DNA from 3 places in the Sorangium sp. So ce295 genome. Region 3 is predicted to be linked to each of the others. Evidence: riboswitches for the same ligand, from Rfam matches in the RefSeq annotation. Region 3 holds a riboswitch; each other region holds the start of a gene.
The links. A riboswitch is a leader RNA that binds a small molecule or an ion and turns the genes downstream of it on or off. The one in region 3 is predicted to bind cobalamin.
Positions count from the first base shown of each region.

Region 1: linked by a shared signal. The riboswitch ahead of WMF11_RS05140 (TonB-dependent receptor) and the one ahead of WMF11_RS21630 (ribonucleoside-diphosphate reductase subunit alpha) in region 3 are both predicted to bind cobalamin.
Region 2: linked by a shared signal. The riboswitch ahead of WMF11_RS01420 (energy-coupling factor ABC transporter permease) and the one ahead of WMF11_RS21630 (ribonucleoside-diphosphate reductase subunit alpha) in region 3 are both predicted to bind cobalamin.

Region 1 covers NZ_CP150324.1:1,376,274-1,381,903, reverse strand. The annotation lists gene WMF11_RS05145 (hypothetical protein) at 1-323, shown strand, start outside; gene WMF11_RS05140 (TonB-dependent receptor) at 337-2,538, opposite strand; cobalamin riboswitch at 2,780-2,987, opposite strand; gene typA (translational GTPase TypA) at 3,079-4,965, shown strand; gene WMF11_RS05130 (hypothetical protein) at 5,043-5,537, shown strand; gene WMF11_RS05125 (LysR family transcriptional regulator) at 5,525-5,630, opposite strand, start outside.
Region 2 covers NZ_CP150324.1:356,041-361,670, forward strand. The annotation lists gene WMF11_RS01400 (CbiX/SirB N-terminal domain-containing protein) at 1-1,156, opposite strand, end outside; gene WMF11_RS01405 (energy-coupling factor ABC transporter ATP-binding protein) at 1,132-1,953, opposite strand; gene WMF11_RS01410 (CbiQ family ECF transporter T component) at 1,950-2,699, opposite strand; gene WMF11_RS01415 (hypothetical protein) at 2,689-3,030, opposite strand; gene WMF11_RS01420 (energy-coupling factor ABC transporter permease) at 3,027-3,740, opposite strand; cobalamin riboswitch at 3,839-4,047, opposite strand; gene WMF11_RS01425 (enoyl-CoA hydratase/isomerase family protein) at 5,203-5,630, opposite strand, start outside.
Region 3 covers NZ_CP150324.1:5,721,592-5,727,221, forward strand. The annotation lists gene WMF11_RS21615 (helix-turn-helix domain-containing protein) at 1-720, opposite strand, end outside; gene WMF11_RS21620 (prolyl hydroxylase family protein) at 844-1,419, shown strand; gene WMF11_RS21625 (NAD-dependent protein deacetylase) at 1,462-2,328, opposite strand; cobalamin riboswitch at 2,456-2,663, shown strand; gene WMF11_RS21630 (ribonucleoside-diphosphate reductase subunit alpha) at 2,916-5,378, shown strand; gene WMF11_RS21635 (ribonucleotide-diphosphate reductase subunit beta) at 5,438-5,630, shown strand, end outside.

The DNA.
Region 1 (5,630 bases), 4.3 Mb from region 3:
TCACCCTCGTCGAGAGCGAGGCGTCGTTGCCATCGGCGCCCGCGCGCAGGGCGATCGCGAGCTTCCTCGCGGAGGCGAGCGCGACCATCCGGTGCTCAGCGGTCGTCTTCGAGGGCTCGGGGTTCCAGGCGGCGATGGTTCGCAGCGTCGTGACAGGGCTCACGCTCATTGCCCGCCAGCGTTATCCGCACAGGGTATGTGACATCGGGGAAGCCTGGCAGATGTTCGCGGAGCTCCTGCCCGCGGTGACGGGCGCCGCCGTGAGCGAAGCCGCGTTCCGGGCATCGCTCGACGCGCTGCGCGAGGACCTCCGCCGGACATGAGCCGGCGCGGCGCCTACTCCCAGTACAGCGTCGCCCGCCCGATCGCGGTGAACGGCCACCCCGGCGAGTAGTGGATCCCGGTGACCGGGGCCGGCTCGTACTGCAGCCGCGACGCGCTCGCGAACTGGACCTCGCGCCACGTCGTGTCGAAGAGGTTCTGGACGTCCACGGCCACCTCGACGTTCTTCCACCGCAGCCCGGCGTTGGCGTCGACGACCGTGAACCCCTCGGCGGTGAGCGACTCGTCCTCGGTCGCCGGCCGCGCGCCGATCGCCTTGACCCGCAGCGCCGCGAACGGCGTGAACGCGCCGAACGTCGGGCGGACGCCGACGCCCGCGGTCAGCGTCCGGGTCGGCGCGAGGGCGACAGCGCTCGCGTTGCCGGCGTTCTCCCGGAAGCGCGCGCGGGTGAAGGTCGCGTCCACGTCCGCGAAGAGCCAGCTCCGGAGCCGGTAGCGCCCGCCGATCTCGATCCCGTAGCGCCGCGTCTGCCCCGACGCCTCGGTCGCGCCCGCGTCGCCGCTCCAGACCAGCTCGGAGTCCAGGTCGAGCAGGAACGCGGCCCCGTTCAGCGACAGCCCGCGCAGGGGCGCGACCCGCAGGCCGACCTCGTAGCCAATCGCGGGCGTGATCAGCGTCGCCGCCCCCTCCCCCAGCACCGCGCCCTGCGCGTCGTTCGAGTGGAAGCCCCGCCCGAAGTGGGCGAAGAGATCGACCCCCTCGACGGGCGACACGATCGCCGTGAGCTTCGGGAGCAGCTGCATCTGTCCCCGGGCGCCGCTCGACCTGTTCCCCGCCGCCTCGAGGTCCTCGCCCGGGTCGTCCACGTTGACGTCGATCCACTGCGCGCGCGCCCCGAGCACGACGCGGAGCCAGCGCCGGAGCCGGGCGTCCTGCTCGACGTAGACGCCGATCTGGCTCTCATCGACGTGGGTCCTGCTCTTCTCCTCGATCCGCTCGCGCGCCTCGTCGTGGTGGAGGGACTTGTCGATCGCGTCCGCGCGGATCTGCGCGCCGAGCGAGGTCGTGAACCTCGCCCCGCCGAGCTCGTATTGCCTGCGGAACCGGAGATCGGCGCCGCCGACGGTGCGGTCGTCGTTCTGCTCGATCTGGTCGCCGTGGACGGGGTCCTCGCTGAAGAACGTGAAGTTCGAGTACAGCGTGAAGCGGTACCGGACGAGGTAGGCCAGCGCGCTCAGATCGGCGTCCCGCCACGCGGTCGAGTAGGCGACGGACGCCATGTGCCGCTCGGTCGCCCCGCCCTCGGTCGGATCCACGGCGCCGAAATGGTCGATGCACGGCTGTCCGAACGCCGAGGGCGGCGGGTTCAACCCGCCCTGCTCGCCCTCGCCGCACACGGCGCGCGCGGGGATCTGGCCGGAGCCGTGCCAGGTCGATCCATACGACATCCAGGTCATCTGGACCTTCCCGGTGTTGTCCAGATCGTGCGTGGCCCGCAGGACCACGTTGAAGCGCTTGAGCCGCTCCGGGTTCAGGAACGGCCCGTCGTTCCGGTAGATCTCCGCCGCGGCCACCGCGCGCCACGTGTCGCCGAGATCCGGCGAGGCGATGACGAGGCCGCGCTGGATACCGTACTGCCCCAGGCTGACCTGCGCGTAGCTCTCCTCGAGCTTCTCGGCGAAGCGCAGGTTGACGGCGCCCGCCGTACCGAAGTCGCCGATGCTCGCGTAATAAGGCCCCTTGTAGCCGTCGAGCCCTGTCACGAGCTCCGGGATCATGAAGTAGAGATCGGTGAAGCCGTGCCCGTGGCCGTGGCTGACCATGTTGACGGGCACGCCGTCGACGAAGAAGGCGACGTCGGTCCCATGATCCGCGTCGAATCCGCGGAGGAAGTACTGGTTCGCCTTGCCCCCGCCCGCGTGCTGCACGGCGAAGAGCCCGGGGACCGACTCGAGGAGGTCGCCCGGCCGGAGCCTCGGCCTGAGCTCGAGCTCCCTGTGTCCGACGGAGACGCGCGACGCGGCCTCGCTGCCCGGCTTCTCCGCCTGGATCGTGACCTCGATCGCGGCGTCGCCCGCGGGCGCGCCCTCGCCGGTGGGCGCTGCGGCGGCGGCCTCCGGCGGGGCAGCGGGCGCATCGGGGGTGTCGCCCTCGGCGCGCGCTGGCCGCGCGGCGGCCAGCACCATGGATAACGCGGCGAGCAAATGAAATGGATGGCGGTGCCCGTGGCTCGTCGTGACCGTCTCGCGCAGCATTCGTGTCCTCCTTCGCCGCAATCGCGCGGAGCGGCGTCGGGCCGCTCGCGTCGAGCTCCGCGAGGACGAAATGGCTGGCCATCGCACGGTGCGCTGGACCGACCTCTCGCCCCCGCGGGCGACCGGAAGGCGACGCGGGGGGCGGTTCGGTATCCGGGACGTGCGCAGAGAGGTGGAGCTGCACCGGCTCGGACCTCACCGCCTCCCTCGAGGCTCCCAGGTCGAACCGGCGCCGGATGTCTCCCGCCGCCGGGCGCTGGCAGGTCTTCGGGCTCGCGAGCGCTCCGGTCTGACCGGCTCCCTACTGTCCACCGCTTCCCAGCCCTCGGCGGGCCAGTGCATGGGGTGGAGGTCGTTCTCGCTTACCGCTGCGGGGCAGCCCCGGAATTTCACCGGGTTCCCTCTTCGGCCCAGGCGAACGCCCGGGCACCAGCACGGCGCGCACCCTAGGACCGCGCGCCTTCGGCTGTCAATCGCTACCGCTCTGCTCGCCCACCCGCGGGCCTGCCGTGCAGGCCGAACGTTCGGGCTCTAGCGAGGATGGGCTCGCTCCTCCGTGGGTCGCGTGCTACACGGCCGCCGCCGTATATGCCCCGTAACGATCTCCGCAACATCGCCATCGTCGCCCACGTCGACCACGGGAAGACGACCCTCGTCGATCACATGCTCCGCCAGTCGGGCGCCTTCCGAGAGAACGAGGTCGTGGCCGAGCGGGTCATGGACTCGAACGACCTCGAGCGGGAGCGCGGCATCACCATCCTCGCGAAGAACACGAGCATCCGGTACCGCGGGGTCAAGATCAACATCGTCGACACGCCCGGCCACTCCGACTTCGGCGGGGAGGTCGAGCGCACGCTCATGATGGCCGACGGGGCGCTCCTCCTCGTCGACGCCGCCGAGGGCCCGCTGCCGCAGACGCGCTTCGTGCTCTCGAAGTGCCTCCAGCGCGGCTTCCCGGTCATCGTGGTCATCAACAAGATCGACCGGAGCGACGCGCGCGCCCACGAGGTGCTCTCCGAGGTGTTCGACCTCTTCTGCGACCTCGAGGCGAGCGACGCGCAGATGGACTTCTCGACGCTCTACGCGATCGCGAAGTTCGGGCAGGCGAAGCGCGAGCTCGAGCACGAGGCGAAGGACCTCGAGCCGCTCTTCGAGACCATCCTCGAGCGGGTCCCCGGCCCCTCGGGCGACCCCGACGGTCCGCTCCAGGTCATCGTATGCAACACGACCCACGACGAGTACGTGGGCCGGCTCGCGGTCGGCCGCGTGGTCCGCGGCACCGCCCGGTCCGGCGCCGACGTCGCGCTCCTCGGCGAGGGCGGCCAGTCGCGCGGCTACGTGAAGATGCTCTACGCCTACGAGGGGCTGAAGCGCGTCGCGGTCGAGAGCGCCGTCGCGGGCGAGGTGATCGCGATCGCCGGGCTCGACACGGTCACGATCGGCGACACGATCACGGATCCGGCGCACCCCGAGGCGCTGCCGCGCATCGTGGTCGAGGAGCCGACGATCAAGATGAAGATCGGCGTCAACACGTCGACGTTCGCCGGCAAGAGCAAGCAGTCGAAGTTCCTGACGAGCCGTCACCTGAAGGAGCGGCTCGAGCGCGAGGCGATGAAGAACCTCGCGATCCGGGTGGAGCCGACCGAGGTGCCCGACACGTTCGTGGTGCTCGGCCGCGGCGAGCTCCAGCTGGCGATCCTCGTGGAGACGATGCGGCGCGAGGGGTACGAGATGCAGCTCTCGAACCCCGAGGTGGTGACGCGCGAGATCGACGGCGAGGTGATGGAGCCGCTCGAGCTCGTGGTCGTGGACGTGCCGGACACCTACGTCGGCATCGTGACCGAGCGCCTCAGCTCCCGGCGCGGCCGGATGGTGAAGATGACGAACCCCGGCTTCGGCCGCGCCCGCCTCGAGTTCCGGGTGCCGTCGCGCGGGCTCATCGGCTTCCGCGGCGAGTTCCTGACGGCGACGCGCGGGACGGGCCTGCTCAACACGATGTTCGACGGCTGGGCGCCCTGGGGCGGCCCGATGATGCGCCGCCCGACCGGCGCCATCGTCGCCGATCGCGTCGGCGTGGCGACCCCGTACGCGCTGCACCACCTGCAGCCGCGCGGCATGTTCTTCATCGTCCCCGGCGTCGAGGTCTACGAGGGGATGATCATCGGCGAGCACAACCGGCCGAACGACACCGACGTCAACGTCATCAAGGAGAAGAAGCTGTCGAACGTGCGCAACCACGGCAAGGACGAGAACGTCCTCCTGGCCAGCCCGCGGCTGCTCACGATCGAGACGGCGATGGAGTGGATCGACGGCGACGAGCTCGTCGAGGTCACGCCCGACGCGGTGCGCGTCCGCAAGAAGGTGCTCGCGTGCAACCGCCGGGAGCGCCGCGAGGACGCGATCGAGCAATCGCAGGCGGTGGAGTGAGCGACCGGGGGCGCGCGGGACGTGCGGGGCGTTTGATGCGCGCCCCTGCCGTGCCTGCCGCGCGATAGGATGCCCTGATGAGAACGCCGCTGCTCTTCGCTTTCCTGGCCTCGCTCGTCGCGCTCTCGGGGGCGGGCGCTTGCGGCGGGGCCGTCGTCGTCGACGGGCTCCCCGGGAGCTCCGACGGCGCCGGGGGCGCTGGCGCGGCCGTGGGGTCGCCATCGGCGAGCTCCGGCGGGGCCTCCGTCGAGGAGCAGAGGGCCTCGTGCGATTTCTTCTGCTCGCTCTTCGACGGCGTCACGTGCCCGGAGCTCCGGTGCAGCGAGCGCTGCGCCGACCTGCTCTCCGAGCAGCGCCCCTGCAACGCGCTGACCGCCCCCTTCTTCGACTGCGTGGGCGAGACCGTCGCCTCCGCGGACCGGATCCCCTGCGAATTCCTCGCGCCGTCGATCACGTCGCTCTTCGATTGCCTGAGCGGGGGCGTTCGAGAGTGCGCGACCGATTTCCTGCCCCCGACGTGCGACGCGCAGTTCGAGAAGCTCAGGGCGTGCCAGCGCGATCAGGGCCGGTAGCGGGGGCGCTCGTCGCCTGACGCGCGCGGCCCCGCGCCGGGGTCGAGGGCGCTCCGGAGCGGCCCGAGGGCGTCGGCGACGAACGCGACGAGC
Region 2 (5,630 bases), 5.4 Mb from region 3:
CCAGCCGGTCGCCGAGCAGGTGCTCCTCGACGAGGTCCTTCGCGTCCTCCTCGCGGACGCCGCGGTACCAGACCCCGTCGGGGTAGACGGCGACCGTCGGCCCCTCGCCGCAGCGCCCCATGCACGACGTCCTCGTCACGCGGATCTGCTGCTGCTGGCCGGCCTGCTTCACGAGCCGGCGCACCGACTCGAGGAGCGCCAGGCTGCCGCGGTCCACGCAGTCGGCGTTGCCGCAGACGAGCACGTGCTTGCGCAGCGAGCGGTGGGCGTGCGGGTGGTTCGACGCCTGCGTGTGCGTGAGCGTGTGGCGCACGCTGTAGAGCATCGCCTTGAGCCCGCCGACCTCCCGGGCGAGCCCCGGCAGCGCGGTGCGGTACATGCACGTGTCGCAGGGGAGCGGCGCCTCGCCGGCGAGCGCCTGGCGCGCGCGCTCGTCGATCAGGCCCGCGAGCGCGCTCGACCGGCCGAGGTGCGGCGCGAGCGACGCCCGGATCCACGGGTACGTCGATGAAAAGCGTTCGACCTGCTCGGCGAGCTTCGTCATGAGCCGCCCGGCGAAGAGGAAGTAGGGGACCACCACGACGCGCTCCGGCCGGTGCCGCGCGACCCGCTCCAGCGTCTCTTCGACCGAGGGCCGGGTGACGCCGATGAAGGTCGGCTCGACGAGCTGGAGCCCGCGGCCTTCGCCGATGAGGCGCGCCGTCTTGCAGAAATCGCCGTTCGCGTCGGGGTCGCTCGACCCGCGCCCCACGACGACGAGCGCCGACCGGGCCCGCGCCGCCGGGTCGGCCGGCAGCGCGGTCGCGGCGCGCTCGAACGCGAGCTCGGCGAGCGCCGGGTGCACGCCGAGCGGCCGCGCCGCCGAGAAGCGCACCCCCGGGTGCGCGGCCCGCGCCCGCTCGAGCGCGAGCGGGATGTCGTTCTTCACGTGCCCCGCCGCGAACAGGAAGAGCGGCACGACCGCCACGCGGGACGCCCGCGCCGCGAGCGCCGCGAGCGCGTCGGCGAGGTGAGGCGTCGCGAGCTCGATGTAGCCGTGCTGCACGGCGATCTCGGGCCGCGCCGCGGCGTAATCGGCCACGATCGCCTCGAACTCGGCGTTCGACGCGGCGTCGCGGCTGCCGTGGCCGATCAGCAGGAGACCGTCGTCATGCACGCGAGCGCCTCCTCCAGGGTGAGCGGGAGGCCCGCGCCGCCCCGCGGCGGCAGAGGGCTCATCCGGGTCCAGAGCTCGGCGACCCACGGCCGCCGCATCCGCGCCCGCGCGAGGAGCTCCCCCCGCGCGAACACCTCCCGCGGCGGCCCGTCCGCGAGGACCTGGCCGTCGCCCAGCAAGACAGCGCGCGAGGCGAAGAGCGGCACGAGATCCACCGCGTGGGTCGCGGTGACCAGCGTGGTCCCCTGCTGCTCGGAGAGCGCGCGCAGCGTCTGGCACAGGGCGAGCTCGCCTTCCGGGTCGAGCCCCGCGGTCGGCTCGTCGAGCAGCAGCACCCGCGGCCGCATCGCCAGCATCCCGGCGATGCACGCGCGCTTGCGCTCGCCGAAGCTCAGCGCCTCGATGGCCCGGTCGGCGAGGTGGGCGATCTGCACGGCGGCGAGCGCCGCCTCGGCGCGGCGGCGCGCCTCGGGCGCGGGCAGGCCGAGGTTTCGCGGGCCGAACAGGACGTCGTCGAGGAGCGTCGCGCCGAGCAGCTGGTCGTCCGGGTCCTGGAGCACGAGCGCGGCGCCCGCGGCGACGGCGTCCGAGGGCGAGCCCACGCGGCGGCCCGCGATCTCGACGCCGCCGCCGGGCGCCGGGAGCAGCCCGACGAGCGTCCGGAGCAGCGCTGTCTTGCCGGCGCCGTTGCCGCCGAGCACCGCCACGGACTCGCCCTCGCCGACGTCGAGGCGCACGTCGCGCAGCACGGGCTCGCCGCGCCGGTAGCCGAGCCGGGGGGCGCGCAGCGCGATCATCCGGCCTCTCCCGCGGCGACGCTGAGCCCGAGGGCCGCGAGGGCGGCGGCGGCGAACGCGACGTTCGCGGCGGGCGCGCTCGTCCTCCGGTCGGCGACGGGGAGCTTCCCCTGGTAGCCGCGGAGCTGCATCGCGAGCGCGGCGCTCTCGGAGCGCTCGAGCGTCCGGAGCGCCACGACGCCCGCGACGGCGCCGGCCGAGCGCGCGGCGGCCCCGGGGCGGGTGAACCCGCCGCGGAGCGCGGCGGCGCTCCACGCGCTGTCGGCCGCGCGCTGGAGCACGCCGGCGAAGCGCCGCGTCAGCGCGAGCAGCTCGACGAGGGCCGCGGGGACGCCGAGCCCGGCGAGCGCCGCCTCGATCTCGGCGGGCGCTGCGGCGCCGGCGAGCCACCGGAGCACGGCGGCCGCCGCGAGGACGCGCGCGCCGATGGCCGCGGCGCGGCGGGCCCCCTCGGCCGTGATCGCGTCGACGGGGAACGGCGCGCCGGGGAGGAGCGGCGCTCCCGGCGTGAGCGCGAGCGCGAGCGCCGCCGCGACCGCTCCGATCCACGCGGCGGGCGCGGCGGCGCGGAGGACGGCGCGCGCCGGCGTGCCCTGGAGGCGGAGGGCCGCGCACGCGAGGAGGAGCAGCGCGGCCGGCGTGACGGGCGAGCGCGCGCCCGCGGCGACGCAGCACGCCGCCACGGCGGCCCCGAGGCGGAGCCGGGCGTCCACGTCGCGGAGCCGCGGAGGCGGGTCAGTCCGCACGGAGGCCTTGGCCGCCGGCCTTGACCGCGGGCGCGCCCGCGCGCTCGACGAAGAGCACGCGCGAGAAATAGCCGAGGGCGAAGCCGGCGAGGAGCCCGGCCCAGAGGAACGCGAAGAGCAGGAGGTCGCCCTCGAGGCCCGCGAACAGCGGCCCCGTGTCGTGGCGCCCTGCGTCCTCGGCGACGCGGCGCACCACGGCCTCGTCGACGCCGTCCCAGGACGCATTGCCGCAGGCGGCGAGCCAGAGGGAAGCGGCGAGCCGGAGCGCTGCCGCGCACGCGCGCCGCGCGAGCGGCGCTGGCAGCGGGCGCTGTCCGAGCCGCCGCGTCACGACGCCCCCGGGGCGAGCCGGACGACCTGGAGCCGGTCCAGGATGTCGGGCCGCCGGGCGCGCAGGAAGGCGAGCGCCCCCGCGGTCATGACGCCCTCGAGCAGGCCGAGCGGCAGCTGGGTGGGGACGAAGGCCAGGGCGACGCCCGTGAACATGGACGTCACCGACCCCTCGCCCGAGAGCCCGAGCGCGAGCGCGAGCGCCGTGGTGGCGTAGGTTGCCCAGTCCGACGTCACGCCCGCCAGGAACCCCGCGACCCAGAGGTTCGCGCCGCAGCGCCGCGCGAGGTGGAAGGCGAAATATCCGGTGAAGGCGCCCGCGATGCCCATCGACGCGACGTCGGCGCCGAGCGTGGTGAGGCCGCCGTGCGCGAGGAAGAGGGCCTGGATAAGGAGCGCCACCACGGTGACGAGGACGGTCATCCAGGGGCCGATGAGCACCGCCGCGAGCCCTGTGCCGCACGGGTGGGAGCAGGTCCCGGCGGTCGGCACCGGCACGGGCATGCACGAGATCGCGAAGACGGCGGCCGCGATGAGGCCGACGAACGGCTTGTAGAAGGCGTCCTGCTCGGTGCGGCGCCGGAGAAGGTGGAGGGCGATCGCGACGAAGGGCAGGGCGAGCGCGTTCCAGAAGGCGCACCAGCCGAGCGGCAGGACGCCTTCCGCGAGGTGCATCGCGGCCGCGGGCCGGGGCGCGAGGAGCGTCCCCAGGGACACGGCAGCGATCGACAATGCGCGGCCGTGAAGACCGATTTCGGCGCTCCGGGTGAAGTCCGCACCCGAACGCCACGAAGACGTGCGCAAGCTGCACCTCGTGGGAGGCTCGGGTAGGTCTCCCGGCTCATGGGTTCAGGGAGCTGATCGAGCTCCCAGCGCTGCGTCCACCTTCCCAGGCCTCTTCCTAATGAGGCCCAGTGGTCTTCGGAGGCAGCTCCCCACTCACGGTGGCGGGACCGCGCCGGTTTTGCACCGGCTTCCCTGTTATGCCCCGGAGGGCACCCGAGGAATGGATTGTCAGGCCGGTGCTCGGTAATCCCGTTTCGTGCCCGGCGTCAAGGACGTCGCGCCCCGATCGCGGAGGAGGCGCTCAGCGGGCGCTGCATCTGGCATGGCGTGTCGGACGAGCTCCCCGTCGAGCGCGGGCCAGCTCCGCCTCGCGCGCGGTGCCCCGCGCGTCGGCCCACGTATCCAGGCGGCGCGATCACGCGAGCCGGGCGCGTACCGGGGTGCGGACCCCGGGCGCGCGGACCGGGCGAACCCGGGTGCGTCGACCGGGGTCGAGCTTCCGCCTTGCGCGCTCCGGCCCGCCGCGAGCGCCCTCGTCCGCGGCGTTGGTGCGGCGGTGATGCCTGCCGCTGGTGGACGCCTCGCCCTCGCGGGCACTGCCGGGGCGCACGAAGCCATCACTGCCGAGGCGCGCCGCGCGCCCGTCGGTGCCCCCATCGAGCAGACATGGGCGCGCCGACGAGCGATCGAGGCCCTGTGATGCGATGGCCGAGGCCGAGAAATTGACCCAGACGCATCACGCGAAGAGTCGTCGAGCACACGTCTTGAATTATGTCCCCCTTAGATAAAACCTGTTTACTTTATCGCCGTGCGGGTGCAGCGCCTGTCGCGTGCAGCGCCTGAGCGGGGTCTCTCGTGCGCTTGAATACAAGGCGCCGGCGCGTTCTTTCCGCAGTGTGCTTTGTTCGTCCGGGCTCTTTACTCGGGAGCAGGCGTCCGGTGTACGGCCTGCTGCCTCGTGGCATCTCTTATTGAAGAGATGAGGGATTTCGTGTTCGCTCGTCTCGGAATGCACGGCGAACGCTGCGCTGTGCGCTGTCTCCGGTGGAGGGGTATGCCCGGCTCGAACGTGAATTCCCGCTGCGCTTGTGTGTGTGGGTTGCGCGCCCGCCTGGCCGCCTTCGTGTCTGGAGCGCTCTGCTCGCTCGGCGTGCAGTCATTGCACTTTGTTATCGACAACGCGCTTGCGGATGCCACAATCTGACTACCGCATGCGCACCGGCGCGGACCCCCCAGCCCGGAGCGCATGCGGTCTTTTTTCTTCGCACCGTGGCGGACGTTCAAGACTCCGGCGCGGTGTCCCTGCCGCGGTCATTCTGGGCCCCCCTCCAGCGTGATGCGCGGTATTTTTTTGCCGTCGAGCGCGCGGTTCGCGCCTCCCGAGCCTTCACTTGCCCGTGAATGTGGCCTGCGATTTCGCCAGGAACGCTTTCATTCCGAGCTGTTGATCTTCGCTGCCGAAGAGCGCGGCGAATGCCTGGGCTTCCAGCTCGTTGGCGGCGGCGAGGTCGAGGCTCTCGCCGCGCAGGAGGACGCGTTTGGCGGCGGCGACGGCGAGCGGCCCGCGCGAGGCGATCTTGAGGGCGGTCTCGCGGGCGCGCGCGAGGAGCTCGGTCGCCGGGAAGACGGCGTTGACGAGCCCGATCGACAGCGCCTGCTGGGCGGTGATCATGTCTCCTGAATAGACGAGCTCGCGCGCGCGTCCTGGCCCGACCCGTCGCAGCAGCCGCTGGGTCCCGCCGAACCCCGGGATGACGCCCAGGTTCACCTCGGGCTGGCCGAGCTTGGCGCCTTCGGCGGCGTAGATGAAGTCGC
Region 3 (5,630 bases):
CTCGGTCCTGGGGTCGTCGTAAAAGCTCCAGACGAGCACCCCACCGGGCCGCGGGGCGTCGCCGAGCCCCTGGAGGAAGCGCTCGGCGATCGCGGTCTTGCCCGCCCCGCCGACGCCGAGGAGCGCGATCACCCGGGGGGACGGCGGCGAGCCGTCGGCCCACGCGGCGAGCCGATCGACGATGTCGGCGCGCCCGACGAAGTGCCGCGCTCGCTGGAGCGTGTGCGCGTGCAGCGGGCGCCACGCCGGGGCGGCTCCCTGCGGCGGCGCGGGCGCGCCGGCGGGCGCCTTCTCGCCTGCCTCCTCGTCGGGCGCCCTCCCCGCCCCCGCGAGCGCCCTCTCCTCCCCCGCGAGCGCCTCCCCCGCCTCGTCGGGCGCCTCCACGGCCTGGCTCGCCGCACCCGCTCCCTCTGCGGCGCGATCCGCCGGCGCGGCATCGGCCTCGGCCTCGACGACGAGCAGCTCCGCCTCGGCGAGGCCGAGCTCGGCGCCGAGCCGCTCGATGATGCGCCGCCGGGACGGGCTCCGGACCGAGAAGCCGAGCCGCGGATCGTTGACGGCGCCCGACTCGTAGCGGCGGTAGGTCCGCACGTCGACGCCGATCGACGCGGCGACCTGCTCCTGCGTCAGGTCGAGATCGAGCCGCGCCCGCTGGAGGAGCGTGTGGTTGAAGCGGACCGCGGGCTCCGCGCTGCGGCCCGCCCTGGAGACCCGTGCCATCGGTGCGAGCGCTCGATCATCGGCGATGCGGCGCTCTCCTGTCCACCGCGCTGCCCGGTCCTGCCCGGTCCTGCCCGGGTCCCGCCCTTCCGGATCCGGGCCGCCCGGACCCACGCTTCACGCATGAGCACCCTGCACGCCGAACGGACCGCCCAGTGCACCGACTACACCGACGATCTCCGCATCTTCACGGTGACGAACGTCCTGTCGCCCGAGGAGTGCGAGGGCTTCATCGCGCTCGCCGAGGCGCGAGGCTTCGAGCAGGCGCCGATCGGGGGCGGCGAGGTGATCAACCTCGAGGTGCGCAGGAACGGCCGCGTCATGATCGACGATCCGGGCCTCGCCGCGAACCTCTGGGAGCGGCTCGCGCCCTGGATGCCGCCGAGCTTCGGCCTCCACCGCGCCGTCGGGCTGAACGAGCGCTTCCGCTACTATCGCTACACCGAGGGCGAATATTTCAACTGGCACGGCGACGGGTCGTTCGTGCGATCCGACGGCGAGCGGAGCCTGTTCACCGCGATGGTCTACCTGAACGACGACTTCGAGGGCGGCACGACCGATTTCTGGGGCGGCCGCAGCATCGCCCCGCGGCGCGGGATGGCGCTCCTGTTCGAGCACCGCCGGCTCCACCGCGGCGCCGCCGTGACACGGGGGAGCAAGTACGTCCTCCGCAGCGACGTGATGTACCGGCGCGGGTGATGCCAGCGCCGCGCGTGCGCCGGCGCCGAGCGCCTCGACGCCTCAGCGCGGCGCCGCGGTCGCGCCGGCGCCGAGCGCCTCGGCGAGGCGCGGCAGCACCTCGCCGGCGCGGGCCTCGATCTTCAGCGCGCCGAGCTCCTCGCCGCGCGCGGAGCCGAGGTTGATCATGGCGATCGGGATGCCTCGCTGCGCGGCGCGCAGCACGAAGCGGTAGCCCGAGAAGACCGCCAGCGACGAGCCGATGACGAGGAGCGCGTCCGCCGCGTCCACGAGCGCGAACGCCGCGTCGACGATCGGCCGGGCCACGTTCTCGCCGAAGAAGACGACGCGCGGCTTGAGCGGCCCCTCGCAGCGGAGGCACGGCGGCGCACGGAAGCCCGCCACGTGCTCGGCGGGCAGGTCGGCGTCGCCGTCGGGGGCGACGTCGGCCGCGAGGCGCAGCCAGCCGGGGTTCTGGGCGAGGAGCCGCTCCTGGAGGGCGGCGCGCCGCTCCATCGCGCCGCACGCGAGGCAGGCGACCTCGGAGAGCGTCCCGTGCAGCTCGATGACGCGGCGGCTGCCCGCGGCCTGGTGGAGCCCGTCGACGTTCTGCGTGATGAGGCCATCGAGCTGCCCCGCCTGCTCCAGCCGCGCGAGGGCGCGGTGAGCGGGGTTCGGCTCGGCCCTGGAGAACCGCTCCCAGCCGATCACGGCGCGCGCCCAGTAGCGCTGCCGGATCTCGGCCGAGCGGCAAAATTCCCGCCCCTGGATCGGGTTCCGCGCGCGGCGCCGCGTCTCGGGCCCTCGATAATCGGGGATGCCGGACTCGGTGCTGCACCCCGCGCCCGTCAGCGCCACGATCCGCTTGCCGCGCAGGAGCGCGATGAGGTCGTCGAGCGGATCGGCCGGACGCGCTTCGCTGAGCGGCATAGGCCCGGGTTGTGGCCCGCCACGGCGGGCACCGCCAGGCCAGCGTGTGTCGACCGCGTAACCACGCAAGCAACCGAGCAACGGAGCTCCCCCACAACATCTCGCTTGACCGGCTCACTGCACCACCATATGTAGTGCCCGTGTTGGTGCCTCGGGCTTCGGCCCGGGGCTCAAAAGGGAACCCGGTGTGAATCCGGGGCTGCCCCGCAGCGGTAAGCGAGAACGATCTCCACGACGAGCACTGGCCCCCGGGCTGGGAAGCGGTGGACCGTAGGAATCCGGCGAGAGCCGGAGCGCTCGTGAGCCCGAAGACCTGCCAACATCCTGCGCTGGGGAGACATCCGGCGCCGGTTTGACCTGGAAGCCTCGAGGGAGGCGGGTAGGTCCGAGCTGGCGCAGACTCTCGCGCTTGTCCCGGTTCCGACCCCCTCCCGCGCTGTCTTCCTTTCGCCCGCGGGGGCGAGCGGTCGGTCCGAGGGCTCCTCCAAAGAGCCTGGCGCACCCGTGCGCATCGGCTGGCCTCTTCGCTCTCGCGGCATCGACGCGAGCGGTCCGGGACCGCTCGGAACGAGCACGAGGAGGATGCCATGCTGAACGAACCGTTGATGAAGAGCAACGGCGCGGCGCCGTTGCGCGCGCTCCACGCACGCCACGCACCCCACGCACCTGATGCGCCCGCCATGACGAGCGCCGGCGCGGAGGAGGCGCCCCCGCACACGACGATGCGGGTGAAGAAGAGGAACGGGTCGAGCGAGCCCGTGGACGTCAACAAGATCGTCCGGGCGGTGAGCCGCTCTTGCGCGGCCCTGTCCGACGTGGACGCGCTCCGCGTCGCGACGAAGACCATCAGCGGCCTCTACGACGGCGCGACGACGCGCGAGCTCGATCAGCTCTCCATCCAGACGGCGGCGTCGCTCATCGCGGATGAACCCCAGTACGCGAAGCTCGCGGCGCGCCTGCTCGCCACGTACATCGACAAGGAAGTCCGCAATCAGGAGATCCACGCCTTCTCGCAGTCCATCGCCGTGGGGCGGCGGCTGGGCCTCATCAACGATCGGCTCCACGGCTTCGTGGCGCAGAACGCCCGCAAGCTGAACGACGCCATCGAGCCGAGGCGCGATCACGAGCTCGAGTACTTCGGCCTGCGGACCCTCTACGACCGCTACCTGCTGAAGCACCCCGAGACGCGCCTCGTCATCGAGACGCCGCAGCAGTTCTTCCTGCGCATCGCGTGCGCGCTCTCCGAGACGGCGGCGCAGGCGATCGAGCTCTACCGGCTCTTCTCGTCGCTCGATTACCTGCCGAGCTCACCGACGATGTTCAACTCCGGGACGAGCCACGAGCAGCTCTCGAGCTGCTTTCTGCTCGACTCGCCGGACGATCACCTCGAGACCATCTACCAGCGCTACACCGACGTCGCGATGCTCTCGAAGTTCTCGGGCGGCATCGGGCTCGCCTACCACCGGGTGCGCTCGCGCGGCTCGCTCATCGAGAGCACCAACGGGCACTCCAGCGGGATCGTGCCGTGGCTCAAGACGCTCGACGCGTCCGTCGCGGCCGTGAACCAGGGCGGCAAGCGCAAGGGCGCCTGCTGCGTCTACCTCGAGCCGTGGCACGCCGACGTCGAGGAGTTCCTCTCGCTGCGCGACAACACGGGCGACGAGGCCGCGCGCACGCACAACCTGAACCTCGCGAGCTGGGTCCCGGACCTCTTCATGAAGCGGGTCGAGGCCGACGGCGAATGGAGCCTGTTCGACCCGAAGGACGTGCGCGATCTCCCCGATCTCTACGGTGAGGAGTTCGATCGTCGGTACGTCGAGGCCGAGCGGGCAGGCCTCGCCAAGAAGACGATGAAGGCCCGCGAGCTCTACGCGCGGATGATGCGCACGCTCGCGCAGACAGGCAACGGCTGGATGACGTTCAAGGACAAGTCGAACCGCGCCTGCAACCAGACGGCGCTGCCGGGCCGGGTAGTCCACCTCTCGAACCTCTGCACCGAGATCCTGGAGGTGACCTCGAACGAGGAGTCGGCCGTCTGCAACCTGGGCTCGATCAACCTCGCTCGCCACACGGTCACGCTGGCGGACGGCGCGATCGCGTTCGACTTCGAGAAGCTCGCGCGCACGGTGCGGACCGCGGTCCGCCAGCTCGACCGCGTCATCGACCTCAACTACTACCCCATCCCCTCGACGAGGCGATCGAACCTCCGCTGGCGGCCCGTCGGGCTCGGGCTCATGGGCCTGCAGGACGTGTTCTTCCAGATGCGCCTGCCCTTCGACGCCCCGGCGGCGCGGGAGCTCTCCAGGCGGATCTCGGAGGAGGTGTATTACCACGCGCTCTCGACGTCCGCGGACCTCGCGGCGGAGAAGGGGCCGCATCCGGCGTTCGACGAGACGCGCGCCGCGCGCGGAGAGCTCCAGTTCGACGCGTGGGGCGCCGTCCCGGAGGACGCGGCGCGCTGGGAGGGGCTCCGCGCGCGCGTCCAGGCCGAGGGGCTCAGGAACTCGCTGCTCGTCGCCATCGCGCCGACGGCCACCATCGCGTCGATCGCGGGCTGCTACGAGTGCATCGAGCCGCAGGTGTCCAACCTCTTCAAGCGCGAGACGCTCTCGGGGGACTTCCTGCAGATGAACCGCTACCTCGTCGCGGAGCTCAAGCGGCTCGGCGCCTGGAACGACGCGGTGCGCGCCCGGCTCAAGCTCGCGGAGGGCTCGGTCCAGGGCATGGACGAGCTGCCCGAGCAGCTCCGCGCCGTGTACCGGACGGCGTGGGAGATCCCGATGCGCTCGCTCATCGACATGGCCGCGGATCGCGGGGCCTTCATCGATCAGAGCCAGTCGCTGAACCTCTTCATCGAGAACCCCACCATCGGTCAGCTCTCGAGCATGTACTTCCACGCATGGAAGAAGGGGCTCAAGACGACGTACTACCTGCGATCGCGCCCCGCGACGCGCATCACCAAGGCGACCGTGGAGGCGGCGCCGGCGAAGGCGGCCGCGGACGTGGCGTGCGCGCTCGAGAACCCCGAGGCGTGCGAGGCCTGCCAGTGAGCCGCGTCAGCCGCCCCGCGCGCCTCCTCGATCCGGGCCAGTGCCTCACCCTGCGCCCGATGGCCTATCCGGCCTTCTTCGAGATGTACCGCTCCGCCATCAAGAACACGTGGACCGTGGAGGAGGTCGACTTCTCCACGGACGTGGGCGACCTGCGGAAGATGACCGACGCGGAGCGGCACCTCGTGCAGCGCCTCGTCGCGTTCTTCGCCACGGGGGACTCCATCGTGGCGAACAACCTCGTGCTCAACC